DNA from 2 places in the Halomonas sp. ANAO-440 genome. Region 1 is predicted to be linked to the other one. Evidence: predicted binding sites of a transcription regulator. Region 1 holds the regulator's gene; the other holds the start of a gene.
What was found. The regulator sigma-54, encoded in region 1, starts transcription at its own class of promoters, with help from an activator protein. The targets are predictions, from matches to a motif close to TGGCACNNNNNTTGCTNT.

Region 1 (7,290 bases):
GTTTCGACGGCGTCGTCGCCCTCCTCGATGAGGCGGTCACGCCACTTCTCGAGGCGGTGGAAGGCCAGGTCGCGATGGCGGGACTCCTGCTCGATGGAATCGAACACCGCCTGGATGGCGTCGAGGTCCTCGCCGCGCATGAGCTTGCCGACGTACTGCATATGGCGGCGACGCCCTTCATGGGAGCGGATGCGCGAGGTCTCCTCCACCGCCGCCAGCAGGTCGTCGGAGAGCGGGAACCGTGACCGCTCCGCTGGCGTCATGGCGATGATCTGTTCGCCCAGCGCCTGCAGCTTGTGCATCTCGCGCTTGAGCTGTGACTTGCTGGGCCGCTCGTCTGGCTGTGAAGGGACTTCCTGGGACATGCCGTTACCAACTAGTGTGAAGGGTCAACAGTATCGTGAGCTTGATCGCCCCGGTGGGATCAATGCGACACAGTATACCAGCCCGCCAGCGCATGGCGGGATACTGACACGTTCGAATGCCGGCCGGGCCGGTGAATGAGGGAGAGACAGATGACACAGGCTTTCGATGCCGCCGCTCAACAGCCGCTGCTGACGTCCCGTGCCGAGCAGGCACTGGCACTGGCACGACGCCTGGGCGCCGACGCCTGCGAAGTGGGTGCCAGCGTCGACCAGGGAATCGGCATCAGCGTGCGTGAGGGCGAAGTGGAAACCGTCGAGCTGTCCCGCGACCAGGGCATCGCGGTGACCGTCTATCAGGGGGGACGCAAGGGCAGTGCCTCCTCGACGGATGCCAGCGATGAGTCGATACGCGCGGTCGTGGAAAAGGCCGTGGCCATCGCCCGTTACACCGGCGAGGATCCCGCGGCGGGGCTGGCGGATGCCGCGCTGATGGCGACGGAGCTCCCCGATCTGGACGTGCACCACCCATGGGCGTTGACCACCGAGCAGGCCATCGACCTGGCCTTGGCCTGCGAGGCTGCCGGCAGGAGCCAGCCGGGGATACGCCAGTCCGAAGGGGCCTCGCTCTCCAGTGGGGAAGGGGTGCGGGTCTATGCCAACAGCCACGGCTTCCTGGGCAGCCAGTGCGGCAGCCGCCACTCGCTCTCCTGCATGCTGATCGCCGAGGATGAAGGGGGCATGCAGCGCGACTACGACTATACCAGTGCCCGCGATCCGCGGGATCTGCTGGCACCCGAGGCTGTCGGACGTTCGGCGGCGGAGAAGACACTGCGCCGCATGGGCTCCCGGCGGCCTGATACCGGGCGCCTGCCGGTGCTGTTCGATGCCACGGTGGCCAGTGGCCTGATTGGCCATCTCATGAGTGCGATCGCCGGGGGCTCGCTGTACCGGCAGGCCTCCTTTCTCTGCGACCGCTTGGGCGACGGGCTCTTCCCGGCCTGGTTCTCCCTCTATGAGCGGCCCATGGAGAGGGGCGGCATGGCCAGCTCCCCCTTCGACAATGACGGGGTCCAGACCCGTGACAACGTTTTCATCGAGAATGGGCAACTGGCCAGCTACATGCTGTCCGCCTACAGCGCCCGGCGTCTCGGCATGCAAACCACCGGCAACGCCGGCGGTGCGCGGAACCTGCGTATCGACGCTCCGCTGGCAACCCGCGACGAACTGCTGGCGCGCATGGGCCGCGGGGTGCTCGTCACCGAGCTGATGGGGCAGGGGGTCAATGGCGTCACCGGCGATTATTCCCGGGGCGCTGCCGGCTTCTGGGTGGAGAACGGGGAAATCCAGCACCCGGTGGAGGAGTTCACCATCGCTTCGAATATGGAAGCGATGTTCAAGGGGCTGGCCGCGGCCGGCAGCGATATCGACACCCGTGGCAGTATCCATTCCGGCAGCTGGCTGATCGATGAGATGACCATCGCTGGAGGCTGAGGCGGGCCATCAGGGGCGCTGTGTCACGTCCAGGGGGAGGGGTGCTTAGGCATCCTCTTCGAAGCGGGCATCGAACAGGGTCTCCAACGCATCGAGGACCTGTTCGGCGTCCTCTCCCTCGGCGCTCACCGTCAGCTCGGTGCCGCACGGGGCGCCGAGCATCAGCAGTGACATGATATTGCAGGCGTCGGCATCCTGGCCGCCACGGCTGACAGTGACGCGTGCCTGGTAGGGTTGGCAGCACTGCACCAGCTTGGTGGCCGCTCTGGCGTGCAGGCCACGCTTGTTGGTCAGTGTTAGCTTGCGGCTGGCCACGCTTACGACTCCTTGCGTTCAGGCTTTCCCGGAGCGTCCTGTGGTGAGGGGGAGACCGGCGTGTGTATGCCGAGCTCCCGGTGGCGCAGGCGAACGTCAGGCTGCAGCTGGGCCAGGTGGTGTGCCAGCCGTTCGGCAAGGTATACCGAGCGATGCTGTCCACCGGTGCAGCCGATGGCGACGGTGAGATAGCTTCTGTGGCTGCTGCGATAGGCGGGGAGCCAGCGCTCGATCCAGCCGATGATGTCGTCAAGCATCTCCCCCACCAGCGGATACTGCTCCAGGAACTCAACGATGCTGGGCTCGCGGCCGGTGGCGGAACGCAGCCGCGGGTCCCAGTAGGGGTTTGGCAGGCAGCGGGCATCAAAGACGATATCCGCATCAAGGGGCACCCCTCCCTTGAAGCCGAAGGACTCGACGGTAAGCGTCAACTGATCGGGCCGATGGCTGGCAACCTGGTCGGTGATGCGGCCTCGCAGGTCATGGACCGAAAGCCGGGAAGTGTCGATGATCAAGTCGGCCAGATTGCGAATGTCGCTCAGGGTGGCGTCTTCCGACTCGATTGCCTCTCCCAGCGTCATGTCGCTGCCACGCGTCATCGGATGGCGTCGCCGTGTGGCCGAGTATCGCTCGATCAGAATTCTTGCATCTGTGGTGAGGTATATTACCTGGCAATCGATCTTGCGGGCGCGCAGCTCCTCGAGCAGACGGGGGAAGCGCTCCAGGGCATGGGGGAGGTTGCGTGAGTCGATGCTGACAGCAATGGAGGATTGTCCGGACGGTCCGCTGGGCAGTTCTTCCACCAGCGATCCCAGCAGCATCGCTGGAAAGTTGTCGATGGCGTAGTAGCCCAGGTCTTCGAGCGCCTGCAGTGCGATCGACTTGCCGGAGCCGGAACGGCCACTGATGATCACGAGCTGCATGCGGGTCTCCTGGTTGGCTGGCCGGGCGGCCCGGGAAGGTCAGAGCGGCGTCGGCGTCTGTCGTCGAATGGCTTCAATGAGCCGCTCGTGGAGCTCACGTTGGCTGTTGCTCTTGCGCAGTGCCACTCGAGTGTCGACATCGTTCATGATGCTGGCCACCTGGCTGAGTAGCGCCAGATGTGTATCGTCCGCCTCTTCCGGGACCAGCAGTACGAAGACCAGGTCGACCGGCTCTCCGTCGATGGCGTCGAAATCGATAGGCTCCGCCAGCTGGAGGAAGGCCGCGACCGGACTGTGACAGTGGGGGCTCCTGGCGTGAGGAATGGCCACCCCATTGCCGATGCCCGTGCTACCGAGGCGTTCTCTGCCGATCAGGCGGGCAAAGACTTCCTGGCTGTCGAGGCTCGGCGTGTTCTGTGCGATGAAGGTGCTGAAGAATTCCAGCACCCGTTTCTTGCTGCCACCGGGGACGCCGAACAAGGCGCGCTCCGGCGGCAGAATGGTTTCCAGTGTCATGGCAATCAGCGAATGCCGGCGCCCTGGGCGCGGGCCTGGGCTTTTTCCTTGTGTTTGACCAGTTGACGGTCGAGCTTGTCGGTCAGTGCGTCAATAGCGGCGTACATGTCGGGATCGGTGGCCTCGGCATGAAGGTCGGCGCCGGCAGCATGCAGGGTGCAGGCGGCCAGTTGACGCTCCTTCTCTACCGAAAGCGTGACCTGGACGTTGGTGATGTTGTCGTAGTGGCGCTGCACGCGGGTCAGTTTTTCGCTGACGTAGTCACGCAGGGCATCGGTCAGTTCCACATGGTGGCCGGTAATATTGACTTGCATGACAGGCTCCTTCGTCCTTCGGGTGGTGCCTCGATTGTAACCCTTTTTGAGGCCCTGCAAACCCCTCCCTTTCCGGTTTCCTGCGAAGGGTCAAGAGAGCGGGCTGGGGTCAGCGAAATCGCTTGCGCTCGCTTGAGGAGGGTATGCCCAACGCTTCCCGGTACTTGGCGACGGTTCGCCGCGCAACGCGGATGCCGTCCTCGGCCAGCAGATCGACCAGGCGACTGTCCGACAGCGGCTTGCGGGGCGGCTCGTCCTGTACCAGCTTGCGGATCCGGGCACGGATCGCGGTGCTGGAATAGGCGTCGCCTTCGCCTTCTCCGCCGCCGACATGGCTGGAGAAGAAGAACTTGAGTTCGAACACGCCGCGCGGCGTGTGGATGAATTTCTGGGTCGTTACGCGAGAGATGGTCGACTCATGCATATCCACGGCCTGGGCAATATCAGCCAGTATCAGTGGCCGCATGGCCTCCTCCCCCTGCTCGAGAAAGTCGAGCTGGCGGGCCATGATCTCGCGGCCGACCCGCAGCAGGGTGTCGTTCCGGCTGGCCAGGCTCTTCATCAGCCAGCGCGCCTCCTGAAGGTGATCCTTGAGAAACTGGTTGTCCTGGCTCTTGTCGGCGCGCCTTACCAGGGCCACGTAATCGGGCTGGATGCGCAGTCTTGGCAGGGCGTCGGCGTTGAGCTCGACACGCCAGCCGCGCTCGTCATGGCGAGCGAGCAGGTCGGGGGTGATGTAATTGCCACTCACCTCGGCGAACTCGCTGCCCGGGCGCGGGTCCAGCGAGCGAATCAGACCGATCACCTCCTCCAGGGCCTCATCGTCCAGCCCCAGGCGGCGCTTGAGCAGTCGGCGATCGTCGCTGGCCAGGGCTTCGAGGAACTGGCGGACGAGGCGCCTGGCCTGGGGGAGCAGCGGGGTGTCGTCGGGTAGTGCCGCGAGCTGCAGCATCAGGCATTCACGCAGGTCCCGGGCAAAGACACCGGTAGGTTCGAATTGCTGCAGACGCAGCAGCACCTGCTCGACCTCCCGGGTTGGCAGGCCCTCGAGGCCCTGCTGGCGAAGCCCGTCGCGAATCTCTTCCAGCGGCTGCGCCAGGTAGCCGGTGCCGTCCACGGCATCGATCAGGCTCTCGGCGATCTGGCGCTGGCGCTCGCTGAGATCGGTCATCGCGAGCTGCCAGATCAGGTGGCTGGCCAGGCTCTGCCCGGCGGCCTGGCGTTCAAAATCAGGTCCTTCGCCGCTGCCCGAGCTGGCGCCATGGTCGGGGTAGGTGTCAGACCAGTCGCTGTCGGTGGAAAGTTCAGAGGGAATTTCGCTGGCCCAATCGTCGTCTTGGACCGCTTCGGCGGTCTGTTCGCCGAAGCCGTCGTCGAGTTCCAGCATGGGGTTGGTTTCCAGCGCCTGCTGGATCTCCTGACGCAGATCGAGCGTCGAGAGCTGCAGCAGCGCAATCGCCTGCTGCAGTTGGGGCGTCATGGTCAGCTGAGTGCCGACACGGAGTTGCAAGGATGCTTTCATGGCCATGAGAATAGGGGGCTCATCTGCCGAAAAAAACCACCCTAGCCCCCAATGGTTCGACTTGCAAGTGGTTTGAGTGCAATAAGCATGCCATCCGCAATTTCCGTGCCGAATATGCATGTTTATATTGACAGCAGGCAGTTGTGTTGATTCGAGTCGCCAGGTTTAGAGACGGAAGTCCTCGCCGAGATAGACCTCACGCACCCTGCGGTTGGCGAGAATGGCATTGGCATCACCTTCCGCAATGATCTGCCCGTCTCCGACGATGTAGGCGGTATTGCAGATATCCAATGTCTCGCGCACGTTGTGGTCGGTGATCAGGACGCCGATATCACGCGCCTTGAGCTGACGGATGATGCCTTTGATTTCACCAACGGAAATAGGATCCACGCCAGCGAAAGGCTCATCGAGCAGGATGAAGGCCGGCTCGGTGGCCAGCGCCCTGGCGATCTCCACCCGTCGCCGTTCGCCGCCAGACAGGCTCATGCCGAGATTGTTGCGGATATGGGTAACATGAAAGTCTTCCAGCAGCTCTTCCAAGCGCGCATGACGGCCTCGTCGGTCCAGGTCCTTGCGCGTCTCGAGAATGGCCATGATGTTATCCGCCACCGAGAGCTTGCGAAAGATCGAGGCTTCCTGGGGAAGGTAGCCAATGCCGGCGCGGGCTCGCTCATGCATGGCCGACCCGCTCAGGTCCAGGTCGTCGATATGCACTTCACCGGCGTCGGCGCGGACCAGGCCAACGATCATGTAGAACGAAGTGGTCTTGCCGGCACCGTTGGGGCCGAGAAGGCCGACGATGCTGCCCTGCTCGATGGAGAGGCTGATGTCGTGTACCACACGGCGACGCTTGTAGCTCTTGGCCAGGTGAGTGGCTCTCAGGGTCTTCATTACCACGTCAGCGCTCCGGTTGCAGGGTCATGCGAATCCGCTGGCGCCCTTCGACACCTTCGCTCTCGGCACGAGCCTGAACCACGCGGCGATCGAGGAAGTACTCCAGATAGCCGCCATCGAAGGTATCGCCCCGCTGATGCAGCTCGGCCCTGTCGATCAGTTCGACGCGGCGCTCGGCGACATGATAGATGATGGTTCGCCCCCAGCCACGCACCACGGGTTCGTCCGGGTCGGGCTGCTGCTCGATATAGGCGCGCTCGCCGGTGGCGATGGCGCGAGTCAGTTCGCCAGCCTGGTTGCGGCGGATCTCGACCCGGTTGCCGGTCAGTTGCATGGTCCCCTGGCGAATGTCCACGTCACCGGTATAGACGGCGGTGCCGGCGGTGTCGTCGAGATCGAGCTGGTCGGCCTCGACTTCGATAGGTTGGTCGGCGTCTCGCTGCTGGGCCAGGACCGGGCCGCTTCCCCACGCCATGCCAACCAGCGCCAGGGCGATTAGCATGCGGGCGGTTGGGAACTTGAATTGCTTCATGGCGTGACATCCTCTGGTTCGATGGCTTCGGCCTGGCCCTGCTGGGCGCGCTCCGGGGGGTGGTGGCCGCGAACATTGTCGGTCAAACGTGACCGGTTGTCATGGATCCAGGCATCGAAGCGGTCGCCGCGCATGTGTTGGGGGGGCTGCTGGAGCAGTGCCGGGGTGTCGCTCCAGGCGTGCCCGACATTGGCGTCGAAGTGCAATATTTCTGTGTCGAGCTGCCAGCGTTCCTCGGGGGCGAACAGTCGGGCGTTGCCGGTCAGTGTCAGTGGATTGCCCCCGGGGCCAAGTCGCCCTTCGTCGCCGTTGGCAATCCAGCGCCTACCCTCTCGATCGATCAAGTGGGCCACCGGGGTTACCGCTCGGGTGACATCATCGTGAGGAGTATGCACCAGGCGCGGGCTGTCCAGGCGCT
Region 2 (7,290 bases), on a different contig from region 1:
AAACACGGCAAAGGCCCGTGCCAGCACTTCGGGCAGGGCGGCGGGGTCGAGCAGCGTATGGCTGAAGCGCGAAACTCCGGCCAGCAGCTGCTGCTGGCTCGGCAGTTCGTGCAGCCGCCCCTGGCCGCGACCCAGGGTGTCACGGCGGTTGACGCTGGAGATCACCAGCATCGGCACCGAGTCGGCGAGTGCCTGCCCCATGGCGGTGGCGATATTGGTCATGCCGGGGCCGGTAATGATCAGGCATACCCCCGGGCGACCGGTAGCCCGTGCGTAGCCGTCGGCCATGAAGCCGGCACCCTGCTCGTGACGCGGTGTGACGTGGCGTACGCCGCTGGCCTCCAGCCCCCGGTAGAGCTCGATGGTGTGTACCCCGGGAATGCCGAAGACGGTGTCGACCTCATAACGCTTGTTGAGGAGCGTCAGGAGGAGGCTGGCGCAGGTCAGGGTATCGGTTGCCATCGAAAAACCTCAGAAGAAGAAGGTGTGGGCCATGAAGGCGATGATCGGCAGCGTCACCGCGGTGCGCAGCAGGAAGATCGCCAGCAGCTCCCACAGTTTGAGCGGAATCTTCGATTTCATCAGCAGCGCGCCGATTTCCGACATGTAGATCAACTGGGTCAGCGACAGGCAGGCAATCACGAAGCGGGTCAGCTCGCTTTCGATATTGGTGGCCAGCACCGCCGGCAGGAACATGTCGGCAAAGCCGACCAGGGTGGCGGGTGCGGCCGCCTCGGCTTCGGGAATGCGCAGCAGTTCCAGCACCGGCACCATGGGGTAGGAGAGCCAGGTGAACAGCGGCGTGAACTCGGCGAGTATCAGTGCCACGGTGCCGATGGCGAATACCAGCGGCAGCAGGGCGAGGAAGATATCGGCGACGTTGAACAGGGCGTTGCGTGCCAGCTCCCGAGGGCCGGGGGCATGCTCGGCACGGCGCATCGCCTGGTTGAGGCTGTAGCGCCACAGGCCTACGTTTTCGGTGCGCTTCTCGGCCAGCTGGCAACCTACCGGCTCGTAATAGGTATCCGGCTTGCGCGACAGGGGCGGAAGCCGCGGCACGATCACGGCGGCGATCAGTCCCGACACCACCACGGTGAAGTAGAACTGGACGAACATGTGATTGAGATCGACGAAGCTGGTGATGAGCAGGGCAAAGGCGATGGAGACGACAGAGAAGTTGGTGGCGATCACCGAAGCTTCACGTCGGTTGTAGAAGCCCTTCTCGTACTGCTGGGTGGTGATCAATACGCCGACGGTGCCCGAGCCCATCCAGGACGCGGTGGCATCGATGGCGCTGCGCCCGGGCAGGTTGAAGATCACGCGAAAGGGCTTGCGCACCAGGCTGCCGATGAACTCCATGAAGCCGAATTCGACCAGGAAGGGCAGCAGCAGGGCGGCAAAGAAGAAGAAGGTGAGCAGCACCGGGGCCAGGTCGTTGAGCATCACGCCGCCGGTGAAGGGGGCGGTGACGAACTCGGGGCCGAACTGGAAAAAGGTCATCAGCGCGAAGGCGGCGCCGAGGATGCGCATGCCGAACCATACCGGGCCGACATGGAACATGTCGCGCAGCACCCCTTTTTCCGCCCAGGCGGGCTTGCCCAGCTTGACGTAGAGGGTGGCGAGCACCGAGACCGTCAGGACGGCCACGGCGATGGCCGGCAGGGCCCCATCGAGCAGCGCCTTGAGGCCATCGGCCATCAGGCCCATGCCGATATTGATGGTATCGCCGACCTGGAAGGGGATCAGGAACAGGCTGACCCCGATCAGGGAGGGGATCAGAAAGCGTAGCAGATTGCGGCGGTCCAGCGGTTGGCGCTCCATCGGCTTAGGGGCGGCCGTCTCTTCGGAAGTCGATTCAGTGGAAGACATGCTGTTATTCCTCAGGCTTGTTGTCGTTGAATCCGGAGTGCTGAAATTGCCTTGGGGCCTCAGCCGCGGCGGGTGACGCCGGGTAGCACGCAGAGCATCTCGTAGAGCAGGGTCGCGCCCATCAAGGCAGTGTTGCCGCTGGGGTCGTAGGGCGGTGATACCTCGACCAGGTCGCCGCCGACGATGTTCAATCCCGCTGCGCCACGGACGATTTCCAGGCCCTGCGCCGAGGTCAGGCCACCCATTTCCACGGTGCCGGTGCCGGGGGCGACCGAGGGATCGAGGCCATCGATATCGAAACTGATATAGACGGGGCCATCGCCCATCTGCTCACGTACTTCGTCCATCAACGGCGCCAGCGATTTGTGCCAGCACTCCTCTGCGGTGACGACGCGAAAGCCCTGCTGGCGGCACCAGTCGAAATCCTCGGCGGAGTAGCCGGTGCCGCGCAGGCCGATCTGCACCACGCGGTTTGCCGCCAGAAGGCCCTCTTCCTGGGCGCGTCGAAAGGGCGTCCCATGAGCGATGGGCTCGCCGAACATGTGCTCGTTGACGTCGGCATGGGCATCGATATGAATCAATCCCACGGGCCCATGCTTCTTGGCGATGGCGCGCAGTATCGGCAGGGTGATGGTGTGCTCCCCGCCCAGGGTGAGCGGGATGCAGCCATGGGCCAGCACCTGGTCATAGAAGTCGGTAATGATGTCGACGCTCTTGGGCAGGTGAAAGGTGTTGATCGGCACATCACCGATATCGGCGACCTGCAGGCTGTCGAAGGGCGCGGCCCGGGTGGCCATGTTGTAGGGGCGCAGCATGCGTGATTCGTCGCGAATCTGGCGCGGGCCCAGGCGGGTGCCCGGTCGGTTCGAGGTGCCGATGTCCAGGGGGATACCGATGAAGGCGGCATCAAGACCCTCTGCCGTCGGCTGGGCGGGCAGCCGCATCATGGTGGCGGGGCCGCCGAAGCGGGGCATCTCGTTACCGCCGAGAGGCTGATTGTACTCGGACATGAGGAACTCCGGTTGTGCTGGCTGAGAGGGCGCTGGCATTAGTACCTGTACTGATAGGAATGCATGTTTCGTGCCAGCTGGTGCTTCCCGGCCGGCCGGCGTTCCGCGCTCGCAAGTGATTCACTAGCGCATCGAATTCGGTGGGATTCGATGCAATATTGAATTAGCGATGCAATACTGTATTGGCACGCGGAATAATCAGGAGCTGATATGAGTGAGATCGATGCGCGGGTCGTGCAGGCCATCGTCGAGACCGCCAATGACCATTTCTTCATCGTTGACGGCAGCGGCCGGGTGCTCGATGTCAGCCCCGGTGCCGCGGCAGTCTACGGGATGACTCGGGAAGCGCTGACCAGTAGTACGGTACAGGCGCTGGAGGCAAGCGGCGTGCTGAAGCCCTCGATCAGCATGGAGGTTATGCGCACGGGGAAGCCGGCCCAGCTGATGCAGGTTACCGGGACCGGCAGGCGGGTCATCGCCGAGGCCCATCCGGTGTTCGTCGATGACAGGCTGGAGCGTATCGTCAGCCGCTCCCGGGATCTCACCGACCTTCAGCTGCTGCAGGATGAATATGCCTTGCTCCAGAAGCGATTCAGCGAGCATCTTCGGCGCAGCCAGCCTGGGCCGACGGAGCAGGATGGCGAGCTGGATGAGATGCTGGAGGCACTGCAGGTGCGTAGCAGCGTGATGCGTGAGCTGGCGCTGCTGCTCAAGCGCGTGGCGCCATCCGATGCCACCGTGCTGATGCTGGGAGAATCCGGGGTCGGCAAGACCGCTTTCGCTCGCCAGCTGCATCGCTGGAGCCGACGCGGCGACGGGCCCTTCATCGAAGTCAACTGCGGTGCCATTCCCGAGAACCTGTTCGAGTCGGAGATGTTCGGCTACCAGCCGGGGGCCTTCAGCGGCGCCGCCCGGCAGGGCAAGGCCGGCCTGCTGGAGCAGGCCGAGGGTGGCACGCTATTTCTCGATGAGCTGGGCGAGCTGCCGCTGCTGATGCAGACCAAGCTGCTCAAGGTGATCCAGGATGGCACTGTCACACGACTGGGGGACACCCGGCCGCGGCGGGTCGACTTTCGACTGGTGGTGGCGACCAACCAGGACCTGGCTAGCCGGGTCGAGGAGGGGGCCTTCCGGCTGGATCTCTACTACCGGCTCAACGTGATCCCGGTGACGCTGCCACCGCTGCGAGAGCGCCGCGAGGACATACCGGCGCTGGTGGAGTCCTGCCTTGATCGCCTCAACCAGCGCTATGGCCGCCAAAAGTTGCTGCACGGCAGCGTCTGGTCGGAGCTGATGGGCAGCGAATGGCCGGGCAACGTCCGCGAGCTGGAAAACTGGCTCGAACGCGCCTGGCTTTCCAGCGCCGGAGACGTGATCGAAGCCCCTACCCTGGGGCGGCCCGTGGGACACGCTGCAACCACTGATGCTGCTGTCGTTACCCCTGCCCCCCTGGCAATGGCGGAGGACGAGTCGCTGAAGGCGTATCTCGCCCGGACCGAGCGCCAGGTGCTGGCGACACTGTGCGAACAGCTGTCGAGTACCTATGCCATGGCCGGGCGGCTGGGCATCAGTCAGCCCAGTGTCGTGCGCAAGCTGCAGCGCCATGGGTTACGTATCGAACGCACCCATCGCTAGCGCGTCATCTCCGCCAGTGCCTTCTCGAGGATCTCGAATCGGCCGGGCTGCAGAGCGTCTTCCACCGCGGTGATGCGCAGAATGTGACCCAGGTCCGGGTGGGCGGGGCGGGCGATGAGTCGGCCGGCCTCCAGCAGCTCGCGGTTGAGTCGTTCGCCTAGTTCGGCGCTGGGCAGGCGTAGAGCGATGAAGTTGGTGGCGCTGGGCAGCACCTCGGCACCGATTGCTGAGAAATGATCGGCAAGCCGCTGGCGGCGTGCCTTGACGTCGCTTACGTGCTGGCGCACCTCCTCGTTGTGATCCAGTACCGTCTCGGCTGCGGCCAGGGTCAGGGTCGAGACCGCATAGTGGATACGCACCTTCATCATCATCTCGAGCGTGTCGGGTTCGGCGATGGCATAGCCGATCCGCAGGCCGGCCAGGCCATGAGCCTTGGAGAGCGTGCGCAGGCGAATCACCCCCGGCAGCACCTCGCGGCTGAAGGTCGAGTCGGCGTCGTCACGAAAGTCGTGGTAGGCCTCGTCCAGCAGCAGCCAGCAGTAGTCGGGCAGCTCGGCACGCAGTCGGCGGATGGCGTCGTCACCGTGCAGGTGGCCGCTGGGGTTGTCGGGGTTGGCGAGATAGACGAGGCGGGCCTGCTCTTTCCATGCAGTGTGGAGAAGAGTATCGAGGTCCGGGGCGAGAACACCGGGTCGTTCCTCGTAGGGTATCTCGATCAGGCGGCAGCCCTGGCCCCGGGCGAAGTAGCCGAAGGTGGGATAGGTGCCGCTGGCGCTGACCACCGTGGAGCCCGCTGTGGCGGTGGTGCGCAGCGCCAGTGCGATCAGGCTGTCGGCGCCGGCGTCCACCAGGGTCGCTTCCAGCGGGAAGCCGTGAAGGGCGCTGAGCCGTTGCCGTACCCCCAGCGCCTCCGAGTCCCCGTAGCAGTAGACATGCTCGGCCATGGCATCGCCGAAGCGCTCGCGCAGGGCGCGGTGAGGCATGTCCAGGCCTTCGTTGGAGCCCAGCCGATGGGGTATCTCGCGGCCGATGCGTCGCTCCAGCACCTTGATGCCGGGGAAGGGATTGCTGGGGCCGGAACCGGTCAGGTGGTCGGGGAAGCGGGGCATGCAGGTCTCCCGTTTGATGATGAATGAAGGATGGGGTCTGGCGTCATGCCGTAGTCTTTCGTTGTGTCATGACGATCGCTACGGCGGACAGGGTCAGTGCCAGTGCCACCAGAATATGCAAGGTGAAGGGCTCGCCCAGCAACACAACGGCGCTGGAGACGCCGACCACCGGGATGATCAGCGTGCTGATGGTGGACTGGCCGATGGTCAGGCGATTGACGTTGCGAAACCACAGCATCTGGGCCAGGCAGATCGCAAAGACAAGATGATAGCTCAGACCCAGCCAGGTGGTGGTCCGCCATTCGAGCGGAGAAGTTGGTGACTCCAGTCCTGCAGCCAGCAGCACCATCGGCACGGCGCAGATGGCGAACTGCCAGCCGGTGATGGCCACGGGATGGCCCTTCCAGCCGCCGCGGCGCTTGATCAGTACGGTGCCCAGCGCCCACGACAGGGCGGCGCAGAGCACGAACAGGGGGCCGACGAGCCCCTCCGAGCCGGCCCGCCAGGCGGCCGGGCCCAGCAGTATCAGCAGGCCGGCCTGGCCGAGTCCCAGGCCCAGCCACTGCCGCCGGGTGATGCGCTCGCCGAGGATGCCGATGGCCATCAACAGCGCCCAGCAGGGCATGGTGAAGGCGATGATGGCTGCCTGGGAGGTGGGCATGTGCAGCTGGCCGAAGGCGGTGCCGACATTGAAGCCAAGAATGGTGAACACGCCGGCAATCACCAGCCAGGGCCACTCCTCGGCACTGATGGCCAATGGCAATTGTCGGATCCAGGCCCATCCGAGCAGCATCACGGCACCGACGGTAAAGCCGATGGCCCTGAGGCTGAACGGGGGGATGTCCATCAGGCTGAAGCGTACCGCGGGCCAGTTGCCTCCCCAGAACAGACCAATGGCGCCAATCAACAGCGCCGTCGTGATACCGGTTCGTTGCAGCAGGGCGGGGGAAGCAGGGGCCGTCATGGCGGCTAGGACTCCGGGGCCAGCACCTTGTGGCGGTTGAGCAGGTTGCGAGGATCGAGCGCCTGTTTCAGGGTGCGCATCAAGGCGATCTCCTCGGGGGTGCGCGAGAGTGCCAGGTAGTCACGCTTCTCCAGCCCGATGCCATGCTCGGCGGAAATCGAGCCGCCCAGCTCGGCCAGCGGGCTGTAAACTAGCTGTTCCACGGCTCGTCGTACCTCGGCGGTGGTGCTTCCCACGCTGATCGAGACGTGCAGGTTGCCGTCTCCCAGGTGGCCGAATACCACCATGCGTCCCTGGGGCCAGTCTCGGCGCAAGGCGGCTTCGAGCCCGTCCGTATAGGCCTCCATTTCAGGGATGGGGAGGCTTACGTCAAAGGTGAACAGAGGAGCCAGATTCAGTATCAACCCCTCGATGTCCTCGCGGATATCCCAGATGCCGCGACGCTGATTGTCGGACTGTGCCAGCACGGCATCGACGATCAGGCCTGCCTCGAAGGCGGACTCCAGCGCCTGGCCGAAGCGTGCTGCATTGGTTTCGTCATCGATGTCCAGGGACTCGATGATCACGTAGAACGGCGAGTGGGTGGGCAGGGGGGGCGTATGCCGGCCGCTCTCCACGGTGAGTAGCGCATAGTGGTTGCGCCACATGACCTCGAAGGTACCGAGGCTTCCTCCGAGGGTATGGCTCATATGCTGCAAAAGGC

Region 2: a site for sigma-54 is predicted at 2,938-2,955, ahead of speB (agmatinase). Genes of this name have one in related genera too.

What each region holds. Positions count from the first base shown of each region.
Region 1 covers NZ_JAHXBV010000002.1:183,914-191,203, forward strand. Annotated here, with positions in the region: gene yjgA (ribosome biogenesis factor YjgA) at 1-365, opposite strand, end outside; gene pmbA (metalloprotease PmbA) at 516-1,856, shown strand; gene KZO25_RS01850 (HPr family phosphocarrier protein) at 1,902-2,171, opposite strand; gene rapZ (RNase adapter RapZ) at 2,174-3,094, opposite strand; gene ptsN (PTS IIA-like nitrogen regulatory protein PtsN) at 3,134-3,610, opposite strand; gene hpf (ribosome hibernation-promoting factor, HPF/YfiA family) at 3,616-3,924, opposite strand; gene KZO25_RS01870 (RNA polymerase factor sigma-54) at 4,034-5,452, opposite strand; gene lptB (LPS export ABC transporter ATP-binding protein) at 5,612-6,337, opposite strand; gene lptA (lipopolysaccharide transport periplasmic protein LptA) at 6,345-6,872, opposite strand; gene lptC (LPS export ABC transporter periplasmic protein LptC) at 6,869-7,290, opposite strand, start outside.
Region 2 covers NZ_JAHXBV010000018.1:72,862-80,151, forward strand. Annotated here, with positions in the region: gene KZO25_RS13490 (5-guanidino-2-oxopentanoate decarboxylase) at 1-462, opposite strand, end outside; gene KZO25_RS13495 (YjiH family protein) at 472-1,869, opposite strand; gene speB (agmatinase) at 1,929-2,879, opposite strand; gene KZO25_RS13505 (sigma-54 interaction domain-containing protein) at 3,090-4,514, shown strand; gene KZO25_RS13510 (pyridoxal phosphate-dependent aminotransferase) at 4,511-5,623, opposite strand; gene KZO25_RS13515 (DMT family transporter) at 5,667-6,587, opposite strand; gene KZO25_RS13520 (FAD-binding oxidoreductase) at 6,593-7,290, opposite strand, start outside.